3 regions of the Methylobacterium sp. Gmos3 genome follow, and region 3 is predicted to be linked to each of the others. Evidence: riboswitches for the same ligand, from Rfam matches in the RefSeq annotation. Region 3 holds a riboswitch; each other region holds the start of a gene.

Region 1 (3,268 bases), on a different contig from region 3:
CGAGAAGCGGGCATTGGTGATCGTCATGTCGCCTTCGAGCGAGAGCCAGGGCGTCACCGCATAGCGGTTCGTCCACTCGACGCCGAAGCGGCGGGTCGGGCGGCTCGGCTCCGTCGTCCCGGTATCGCCCTGGAACAGGTTTTCGGAGGCGAAATCGAGCCGGAACAGGGCGACGCTCGTCTCAAGACCGGCGATGGAGCGATTGCGCAGGCCGATCTCGTAGCCCGTCGAGGGCACGAGGAAGGGCGAGCGGGTGGTGTTGAACAGCGAAGACGTCGGATCGACGGTGGCGGTCACGCCGCGCACGTCGTTCGAGTGGAAGCCGCCGCCGTAATTCACGTAGAGTTCGGTGTCGAACCACGGGCCGAGCACGAGCCCGAGCTTCGGGTTGACGATGGCGTCCCGCGCCTTGCCGGAATTGGCCGGCGTGTCCGAGACGACGCTGGCGTAGTAGCCGTCCGCGCGGAAGCCGAGGCTGGTGCGCAGCCAGTCTGTCCAGCGCACGCGGTTGTCGAAGTAGAATGCCCCGCTCGTCTCCAGCACCCGATCATCGAGAATGCCGGAGCGGTATTGCCGGTTGGTCGTGTTGAACAGGCCGACCCGGATCGAGTCCGTGCGGGTCTGGACGCCGATCTCGTTCTCCATCGGCATCCCGAACAGGTCGCCTTGGAAGATGTGCAGCGCCTCGCCGCCGCCGAGGATGCGCTGGTCGAGCTGGTGGAACTGGTCGCCGTTGACCGGGTCGTTGAGAAAATAGGTGAAATCGTTGAACAGGTTGAGCTGCGAGCGGATCACGTAGGCCGAGGCTCGCGTCACGCCGGTGTCGTCCGTCGCGCTGAACCTGCCGGAGAGCGAGAACCGCGAGGTATCGCCCCCGTCGGTCGAATTGAGCGTGCCGTACCGGCCGATCAGCCCGGAGACGATGGCGCGCTCGGGGACTTGGTTGGTCGCCGTCCATCGGGCGGCGTAGGCCATGCCGGTGACGGAGAACCCGTCCAGCGCCGTGCCCTGGCTGTAGCGGGCCACCGTGCTGATCTTGCGCAGGGCATCCGGCACGACCCACGGCCCGTCGTAGAGCTGCGCATCGGCGGCGAGCAGGAGGTTGCCCTCGCCGAGCGGCGCCGAGACGATGTTGAGGGCGCGCTTGTAGCCGAAGCTCCCGATCGACGTGAGGGCGAGGTTCTTGGGCGTGCTGTCGAGGTAGTCGATCCGCACCGAGCCGGCGGAGGCGAAATCGCCGTCGCGGACGAAGTACGGCCCCTTGTGGAACTCCACCGCCCCGACGAGCTCGGGAATGAGGAAGTTGATGTCGGCGTAGCCCTGGCCGTGGGCGTGGGTCCGCATGTTCAGCGGCATGCCGTCGAGGAAAAGGGCGATGTCGGTGCCGTGGTCGAGGTTGAAGCCGCGCAGGAAGAACTGGTTGGCTTTGCCCTCGCCGGAATGCTGCGTGACGATGAGGCCCGGCACCGCCTCCAGCACTTCGCCGGGGCGCGTCACCGGCCGGTTGTTGACCTGCGCCCCGGTCAGGATCCCGGCGCTGGCCGAGTCGACCGTGAGCAGGGAGCCGCCGATCCCGGTGACGCCGCCGACGTAGCCGGCGCTCGCGGCAGGTACGGTTTGCGGCTTCGCGGGCGCCGCATCCGTGGTGACCGAGATCTCTTCCAGCGTCGTTTCCGACGTCGTCGCAGCCTGGACGGCTCGGTCTTGGGCGTGCGTGGCGGTGGCCAGCGCGGCGAAGCTACATCCGGACAGCGCGACGAGGGCGCGAATGGAGAGACGGGACACGAAGGCCTCGAGGGCGACAGTGGCACGTCACCGCGAATGACATCGCCGCGCTCGGCCGAGACCCAGCGCTTCGACACCCGCCAGGACACCCCGCCCGACGCGTTTCGCGTGTGACCACGACTGACGGCAGGTCTCCTGGCTCACGGGTCGCCGCCCTGGCACCGTCTTCCCGGATGATACTCATCCAGTGACGCGGTGGTGCTGGGCTCGCCGCTTACAGTTGCGGGGGCAGCCGCGGCTTCGGGTTGCCCCTCACCGCGTTCCCTTTTGATCCCCGAGGGGAACCGTCAGCGACAGCTTAACAGTCAGCATCGGTCGAACGTCAAGGCCCGAGGCCGGGTGGATCCTCAGCCGCCTCGGGACTGGCCGCCCGCATTTCTCTCTTTTCAAGAATTCCTGAAAATGCAATAAAGCGGGAAGGCCAAGAGCGCCCGGAGTTTCTCCATGCTGTCCGACATCGACGCCCTCGTGCTGGCCCGCGCGCAATTCGGCTTCACGGTCGCCTTCCACATCATCTTCCCGGTCTTCTCGATCGGCCTCGCGAGCTTCCTCGCGGTCCTCGAAGGGTTGTGGCTCGCGACCGGTCGGCAGGTCTTCATGGATCTGTTCAAGTACTGGATCAAAATCTTCGCCATCGCCTTCGCGATGGGCGTCGTCTCGGGGCTGGTGATGTCCTACCAGTTCGGGACCAACTGGTCGGTGTTCTCGGACAAGACCGGGCCGGTCCTCGGGCCATTGATGGCCTACGAGGTGCTCTCCGCCTTCTTCCTCGAGGCCGGCTTCCTCGGCGTGATGCTGTTCGGCATGCGGAAGGTCGGGCCGCGCCTCCACTTCCTCGCCACCCTGGCCGTGGCCTTCGGGACCTTCTTCTCCGCCTTCTGGATCCTGTCGGTGAACTCGTGGATGCAGACGCCGCAGGGCTACGGCGTCAACGCCGCCGGTCAGTTCGTGCCGGAGGATTGGTGGGCGGTCGTCTTCAACCCGTCCTTCCCCTACCGCCTCGTCCACATGGTGCTCGCCGCCTATCTCACGACGTCCCTCGTCGTCGGCGCCGTCGGCGCGTGGCACCTCCTGCGCGACCGCTTCAACCTCGGCGCACGGACGATGTTCTCCATGGCGATGTGGATGGCGGCGCTCGTCGCCCCCCTCCAGATCCTGGCCGGCGACGCGCATGGGCTCAACACCCTGGAGCACCAGCCGACCAAGGTGATGGCGATGGAAGGCCATTACGAGAGCCACCCCAATGGGGCGCCTCTGATCCTGTTCGGCCTGCCGAACCAGGAGACCGGGAAGGTGGAGTATCAGGTCTCGATCCCGAAGCTGTCCTCGCTGATCCTCAAGCACGACCTGAACGCCCCGCTGAAGGGACTCGATTCCGTGCCGCGGACCAACTGGCCCCCGGTGCCGGTGGTGTTCTGGTCGTTCCGGGTAATGATCGCGCTCGGCATGCTGATGCTGCTGCTCGGCCTCGTCAGTCTCGTGG
Region 2 (3,268 bases), on a different contig from region 3:
CGACGATGGGATGGCCGATATGGGCCGCGTGGGCGCGCAACTGGTGCGTGCGCCCCGTGACCGGCTTGAACGACAGCCAGGACAGCTTCTGCGCCACCTGATCGACCGTGGCGTAGTAGGTGAGCGCGTGGCTCGCACCCTCATCGCCGTGCTTGGCGATCCGCATCCGCGCGTCGGCATCGGTGGGCTCGTCCTTGGCGAGATAGGTCGACACCCGGCCCTGCTTGACGCGCGGCACCCCGGCGCAGAGCGCCCAGTAGATCTTGCGGGCGTTGCGCGAGCGGAAGCTCTTGGCCAGGGTCGAGGCGGCGAGCCGCGTCTTCGCGATGATGAGGCAGCCCGCCGTGTCCTTGTCGAGCCGGTGGACGAGGCGGGGCTTCTGCCCATCCGGTCCGATCAGCGATTCGAGAAGGCCATCGACGTGGCGGACGGTGCCCGAACCGCCCTGCACGGCGAGGCCGAAGGGCTTGTTCAGCACCATCATCTCCGCATCCTCATAGAGGATGAGGCTCTTCAGGAAGGCGGCATCGTCCGAATCGCGAGCGGCGCTGCGCGGGCGGTCGTTCGGCTGGTCGAGGCGCAGCGGCGGCACGCGCACGCTCATCCCCGGCTCAAGCCGGTCGTTCGGCTTCGCGCGCTTGCCATCGACGCGCAGCTCGCCCTTGCGGACGATGCTCTGAACGCGGGTAAAGGGCAGTTGCGGGAACCGCACCGTGAGGAAGCGGTCGATGCGCATCCCGGCCTCGTCCGCCTCCACCGTCAGCGTCTGCACGCCGGAGGCGAGGGTCGCCGAGGCTTCGGCGCGCTGCTCCCGCTTGCTCGGGCCGGGGGGAGGGGCCACGGGCTCGGGCTTCGGTTTGGGCTTACGCGGCTCGCGCGGCTCCGGCGCAGCCGCTGGGATCCACGGCGAGCGCTCGCTCGAATCGTCGCCACGGGCGCGGGCGGCGCGCTCGGCGGCATCGTGGGCGCTGGTGCGCGGGCCGGTGCGGGCGCGGTTGGCGCCGAAGGGCGGCTTGCGGCCCGGCCGTCCATCGGGGCGGCCAGTGCCGCCGGAAGGGCCGCCGCGGCGGGGAGGTCGTGTGGTCATGATCTTCCTGGAATGCCCGCCGCATAGCATCGCTGGCCGCACCCGGCAAAGCCTTCGCCCGGGATAGCACCCTCGCGCGCGTTGACGCCGGCCCGCCCCGTCGCCTAGCTTGGCCGTGACGGTTCCCCTTCCGGGGATCAAAAGGGAACGCGGTGAGGGGCAACCCGAAGCCGCGGCTGCCCCCGCAACTGTAAGCGGCGAGCTTTTCCACCATTCACGTCACTGGGCCAGTCCGCCCGGGAAGACGGTGGAACGGCGACGACCCGTGAGCCAGGAGACCTGCCTTCAGCCGTGGTCACACGCGAAACGCGCCGGGCGGGGTGTCCTGGCGGGTGTCGACGCAGCGCCTTCAGCGGCGCTGCCGAGGCCTCGTTCGCGGTGACGTGCCACAGCAGCGCGCCCGCGTCCGCCATGCCCGCATTCCAGCCATCCGCCAAGGTTCTGCCCAAGCCTTCGCGACAGGCTAGACATGTAATGTTGTTACATTGCATTTGGGGTGAGGCCGGCATCCGCCGCGCCGGAGTCCGTCCATCGATGTCCGTTTCCCGTTCCAGACGCCGCCTCTTGGCTCTTGTCGCCCCCCTCGCCATCGTGTCCCCCGCCTCGGCGCAGGAGGCCGTGACCCTCGATCAATTGTCCGTCGAAGGGGAGGGCGAGGTGAGCCTCACCCGCGCCTCGCCCACCGGCCTCAACCTGCGCACCCCGGACCGCACGGCGAGCCGACTTGGCCTGACGCCCCTCGAAACGCCGGCCAGCGTCGATATCGTCTCCGGCGAAACCGCGCGGCTGCGCGGCCAGGACACCATCGCCGAGGCGGTGACACAGGACGCCACCGGCATCACCACCATCGCCTCGCCCGGCAACGGCAACGGCGCCTTCACCAGCCGGGGCTTTGCCGGGCCGAACTCGATCCAGCAGCTTTATGACGGCACGCGCTTCTACGTCGGCGCCGGCACGGTGACGTTCCCGTTCGATACGTGGAACGTCGAGCGCATCGAGGTTCTGCGCGGCCCGTCCTCCGTGCTCTACGGCGATGGGGCCATCGGCGGCATCATCAACGTCGTGCCGAAGAAGCCGACCTTCGTGCCCATCAACACCGCGCGGGCGGTGGTCGGCTCGGACGGGATCGCCCGGCTCGCCCTCGATTCGGGCGGCGGCATCGCGCAGGCCGAATACGGCGACACCTTCGCCTACCGGCTCAACGTCAGCGGCAACCGGGCGGATGGCTGGCTCAATCAGGCGGGTGACTTCCGCAACCTCGCGGTGTCGGCGGCCCTGCTGTTCCGGCCGAGCCCCGACCTCGCCATCACCCTCTCGCACGACCTCGGCTATCAGGAGCCGATGCGCTACTGGGGCACCCCGCTGGTCGAGGGCCGGATCCCGGATCTGATCCGGTTCAACAACTACAACGTCCGCGATCCGAAGATCACCTGGGCCGACAACTGGACCGCGCTGAAGACCGAATGGTCGCCCACCGCCGACATCACCATCCGCAACACGGCCTACAGGCTCACGAGCCGTCGCCACTGGCTGGATGTCGAGCAATACGCGTTCAACCGGGGCACCGGCCTCGTCGACCGCTCCGATTACCTGGAAATCTACCACAATCAGGAGCAGGTCGGTAACCGCCTGGACGCCACGTTCCGGGGCGCCCTGTTCGGGCGGCCGAACGATTTCTCGGCGGGCTTCGATGTGAACCACATCGACTTCCGGCACACGAACAACTTCTACTTCGACCAGACCACGAGCGTGCCCCTCACCGGCTACGATCCCGGCCTGTTCCCGCAGAACGGCCGGGCGATCCCGGCCTATGCCACGCAGACCAATCAGGCCTCGTTCTTCGCCGAGGACAGGCTGGTCCTCACCGACAAGCTGTCGTTCCTGACCGGCGCGCGCCTCGACCTGCCGACGCTGCACCGAGAGGACCTCCAGACCGGCGCGCAGTTCGACCGCAGCTTCCAGGCGCTCGGCTACCGGTTCGGCCTCGTCTACAACCCGACCCCCGACAGCGCCCTCTACGCGCAATACAGCTACGCCACCGATCCGGTGGGGAGCCTCATCACGCTGTCGCAGTCGCTCGCCGGCTTCAAGCTCGCGACCGGCGACCAGATCGAGGTCGGCGCCAAGGGGCTGGCCTTCGACGGCGCCCTCGAATGGACGCTTGCCGGCTACCGCATCGTG
Region 3 (3,268 bases):
CTACGGCTCTGGCGAGATCGGCACCCTCGACGGCGGCCCGCCCTCGGCGGAGCTTGACCGGGCGGCCGGCGTCACGCTCCGCCGTTTCGGCGGCAACTTCGCCACGAGCTACAACTGGACCAGCAATGCCTGCAACGCCGGCAAGGACTGGCAGCAGGCGAACGGCGATTTCCTGAGCCAGAGCCTCGGCCTCCCCCCCGCCGAGCGCGGCGTCCCCGGCGCGGTGATCGCGGCGATGCACGGCGCGTCGCTGGCGATGGGCGCGCGCAGCATCGTCACCCTGCCGCTCGTGAGTTTCGTCGCGGCGGACAAGGACGGACCCGTCCCGGCCGATCAAGCCGCCCCCTCCCGGCGCTTCGTGCCGGTCTCGTGGGAGGGACGGCGCGCGGCCTCCGCGCCCGTGGACCCGCGCGTCGCCGATATCCCGCACCTCCTGGCGCGGCTCGTCGCCCGCTACGGCCCAGCCTCCGGCGCCACCGGCATCCGCGGCTACATCCTCGACAACGAGCCCGGCCTTTGGGCGACGCAGCACCCGCGCATCGTGCGGGCGCCCGTGCGGATCGCGGACCTGCTCGCCCGGTCGATCAAGGCGGCGCGGGCGATCAAGGCCATCGATCCCGAAGCCTGGGTGATCGGCCCGGCGAGTTGGGGCGCCACGGGGATGGTGAACCTGCAGAACGCCCCCGATTGGAACGCCTACCGGCACCACGGCAGCTTCCTCGCCGCCTATCTCGACGCCTTCCGCCTCGCCTCGGAGCGCGAAGGCAAGCGCCTGCTCGATGTCCTCGACGTGCATTGGTATCCATTCAGCACGCGGGGCAACCTGTTCCGCACGGAGGACCCTGTGCTGGCCGGGCCGTTGCTCGACGCACCGCGCTCCCTCACCGAGCCGGGCTTTCGCGAGGCGAGCTGGGTGTCTCAGGCTCTGCCAGTGTCGAACGAGGGCGGCCTCGCCCTGCCGCTGCTGCCGAGCCTCGAACGGCTGACGGCGGCGAACTTCCCCGGCACCCGCATCGCCGTGACGGAGTACAATTACGGCGGCGCGGGGCAACTCGCCTCCGGCCTCGCCCTCGCCGACGCCCTCGCACGCTTCGCCCGGCCGGACATGCTGCTCGCCGCCCATTGGGGGGCGCTCGCCGACTGGCTCGGAACGGCCTTCCGGCTCTACCGGAACTACGACGGCCAAGGCGGGCGCTTCCCCGACAACACCCTGCCCGTCGAGGCCGCGCGCCCCGAGGCGCTGACGGTCCGGGCCGGCACCGACGGAGGGCGTCTGCACCTCGTGGCGATCAACCGCGCGGCCGAGCCGCAGCCGGTGGAGATCGTCTTCGAGCGGCCCCTGCCGGCCTCCCGTCTCACGCAGTACGGCTTCGACGCCCGCCATCCCGAGATGACCGCGATGGGTGCGCCCGAGCCGGTCTCCGGGGGCACCCTGCGCCTGATGCTGCCGGCGCGCTCGGCCCGGCATTGCGTGGTCGCCCCCGCCTGATCGGACTTTCGTCGCCGTTGTGCCGGGAACGGACTCCGTCTACACAGGGCGGATGACGGTGCCCCGAGAGGGGTGAAAAGGGAACGCGGTGAGGGTCTGCCCGAACCCGCGGCTGCCCCCGCAACTGTAAGCGGCGAGCGTCTGCCAACAGCCACCGGAGCGATCCGGGAAGGCGGCGGGCGCGCCGAGCCGCGAGCCAGGAGACCTGCCGTCATCCCGACTTTTCGCAACGCCGCCGGTGGGGCGGCTGGAGAGCCCAGATGACGACCACGACGCAGTCCTCGTCCTTTGCCCCCGTCGCCACCCGCGCCAACGAGCGCCTGATGGCGGCCGCGCTGGCGGCGTTCCTCGGCCTCAGCCTCGTGTTCATGGCGGGCTTCTCGCCGGCCATCGCGCTCCACAACGCGGCGCACGATTTCCGGCACGCCCAGAACTTCCCCTGCCACTGACGCGAACGCGCCAGGAATGATCCTTCGCCTTCTGTCGGCGGCGCTGGCCGCCGGCTTCCTCGCGGCCGTCGTCGCCACGGGGCTGCAACTCGCCTTGACCTCGCCCCTCATCATTGAGGCGGAGAAGTACGAGCAGCGGGAGCCCAGCCGCGCGGCGCAGGCCCTGCCGCCCGCCCTGCCGATCGTGCTCGCCCATGCGGGCCACGACCACGCGGCGCCCGATGCGGCGCCGGAATGGCAACCCGCCCCCGGCATCCAGCGCATGGCCTTCACCGGCCTCGCGACCCTCGTCGGCGGCGTGGGCTACGCCCTGATGCTCGGCGCGGTGCTGATCGCCTGCGGCCGGGAGCCGACCTTGCAGACCGGCCTCGCCTTCGCGCTGGCCGGCTTCGCCAGCGTCTCCCTGGCGCCCTCCCTCGGCCTGCCGCCGGAATTGCCGGGGCAGGAGGCGGCGCCGCTGCTGGCGCGGCAGGCATGGTGGGTGATGACCGCCGCCGCGACGGCGATGGGCCTCTACCTCATCGGCCTGCGCCGCTCGTTCATCGCCATCCTGGGCGGGCTCGTGCTGATCGTCGCGCCCCATATCGCCGGAGCGCCGCAGCCCCCCGACGGCGCCTCGGAACTGCCGGCCGCCCTCGCGGCGCAGTTCGCGGCCCGATCCCTCGCCATCGGCGCGGTGTTCTGGGTGATGATCGGTCTCGGCTTCGGCTGGGCATGGCAGAATGTCGGCCCGGCGAGGCGCCGCCATGCCTGAGGCCGGCACGATCCTCTACGTCTGCACCACGTGCAAGCGCGAGGGCGACGACCCGGAGGGCCCCCGCGCCGGGGCGCGCCTCCATGCCGAATTGGCGCGACGGGCCGAGGGCCTGCGCGTCGAGCCGGTGGAATGCCTCTCGGTCTGCAAGCGGCCCTGCACGGTGGCCGTCGCGTCGGCCGGCCGCTGGACCTACGTCTACGGCGACCTCGACGCGGAAGCTGCCGCGACCACCATCCTCGACGGCCTCAAGGCGTATGACGGCACCCCGGACGGGATCGTCCCCTGGCGGGAGCGCCCGAAGGAATTCCGCTCGGGCGTGATCGCCCGTATCCCGCCGTTTCCCCCTCTGCCCCCCATCCCCGAGGCCGCCGAATGACCATCGTCGCCAAGATCCCCTGCACGATCGTCACCGGCTTCCTCGGCGCCGGCAAGACGACCCTCGTCCGCCACGTCGTGGAGAACGCGAAGGGCCGCAAGCTCGCGATCCTCGTCAACGAGTTCGGCGATGTCGGCTTCGACCGCTCGTTCCTCGCCGCCTGCGGCATCGAGGGCTGCACCGAGGATTCCATCGTC

The links. Region 3 has a riboswitch for cobalamin ahead of ACS5Q7_RS05940 (CbtB domain-containing protein). Riboswitches for the same ligand answer to the same signal wherever they lie in the genome.
Region 1: another riboswitch for cobalamin. It lies ahead of ACS5Q7_RS20265 (TonB-dependent receptor); the one in region 3 lies ahead of ACS5Q7_RS05940 (CbtB domain-containing protein).
Region 2: another riboswitch for cobalamin. It lies ahead of ACS5Q7_RS17610 (TonB-dependent receptor); the one in region 3 lies ahead of ACS5Q7_RS05940 (CbtB domain-containing protein).

The regions. Positions count from the first base shown of each region.
Region 1 covers NZ_JBWJYL010000009.1:262,523-265,790, forward strand. The annotation lists gene ACS5Q7_RS20265 (TonB-dependent receptor) at 1-1,785, opposite strand, end outside; cobalamin riboswitch at 1,894-2,089, opposite strand; gene ACS5Q7_RS20270 (cytochrome ubiquinol oxidase subunit I) at 2,230-3,268, shown strand, end outside.
Region 2 covers NZ_JBWJYL010000008.1:80,884-84,151, forward strand. The annotation lists gene ACS5Q7_RS17605 (RluA family pseudouridine synthase) at 1-1,087, opposite strand, end outside; cobalamin riboswitch at 1,190-1,388, shown strand; gene ACS5Q7_RS17610 (TonB-dependent receptor) at 1,622-3,268, shown strand, end outside.
Region 3 covers NZ_JBWJYL010000002.1:500,953-504,220, forward strand. The annotation lists gene ACS5Q7_RS05935 (glycoside hydrolase family 44 protein) at 1-1,489, shown strand, start outside; cobalamin riboswitch at 1,529-1,716, shown strand; gene ACS5Q7_RS05940 (CbtB domain-containing protein) at 1,750-1,938, shown strand; gene ACS5Q7_RS05945 (CbtA family protein) at 1,955-2,692, shown strand; gene ACS5Q7_RS05950 (DUF1636 domain-containing protein) at 2,685-3,071, shown strand; gene cobW (cobalamin biosynthesis protein CobW) at 3,068-3,268, shown strand, end outside.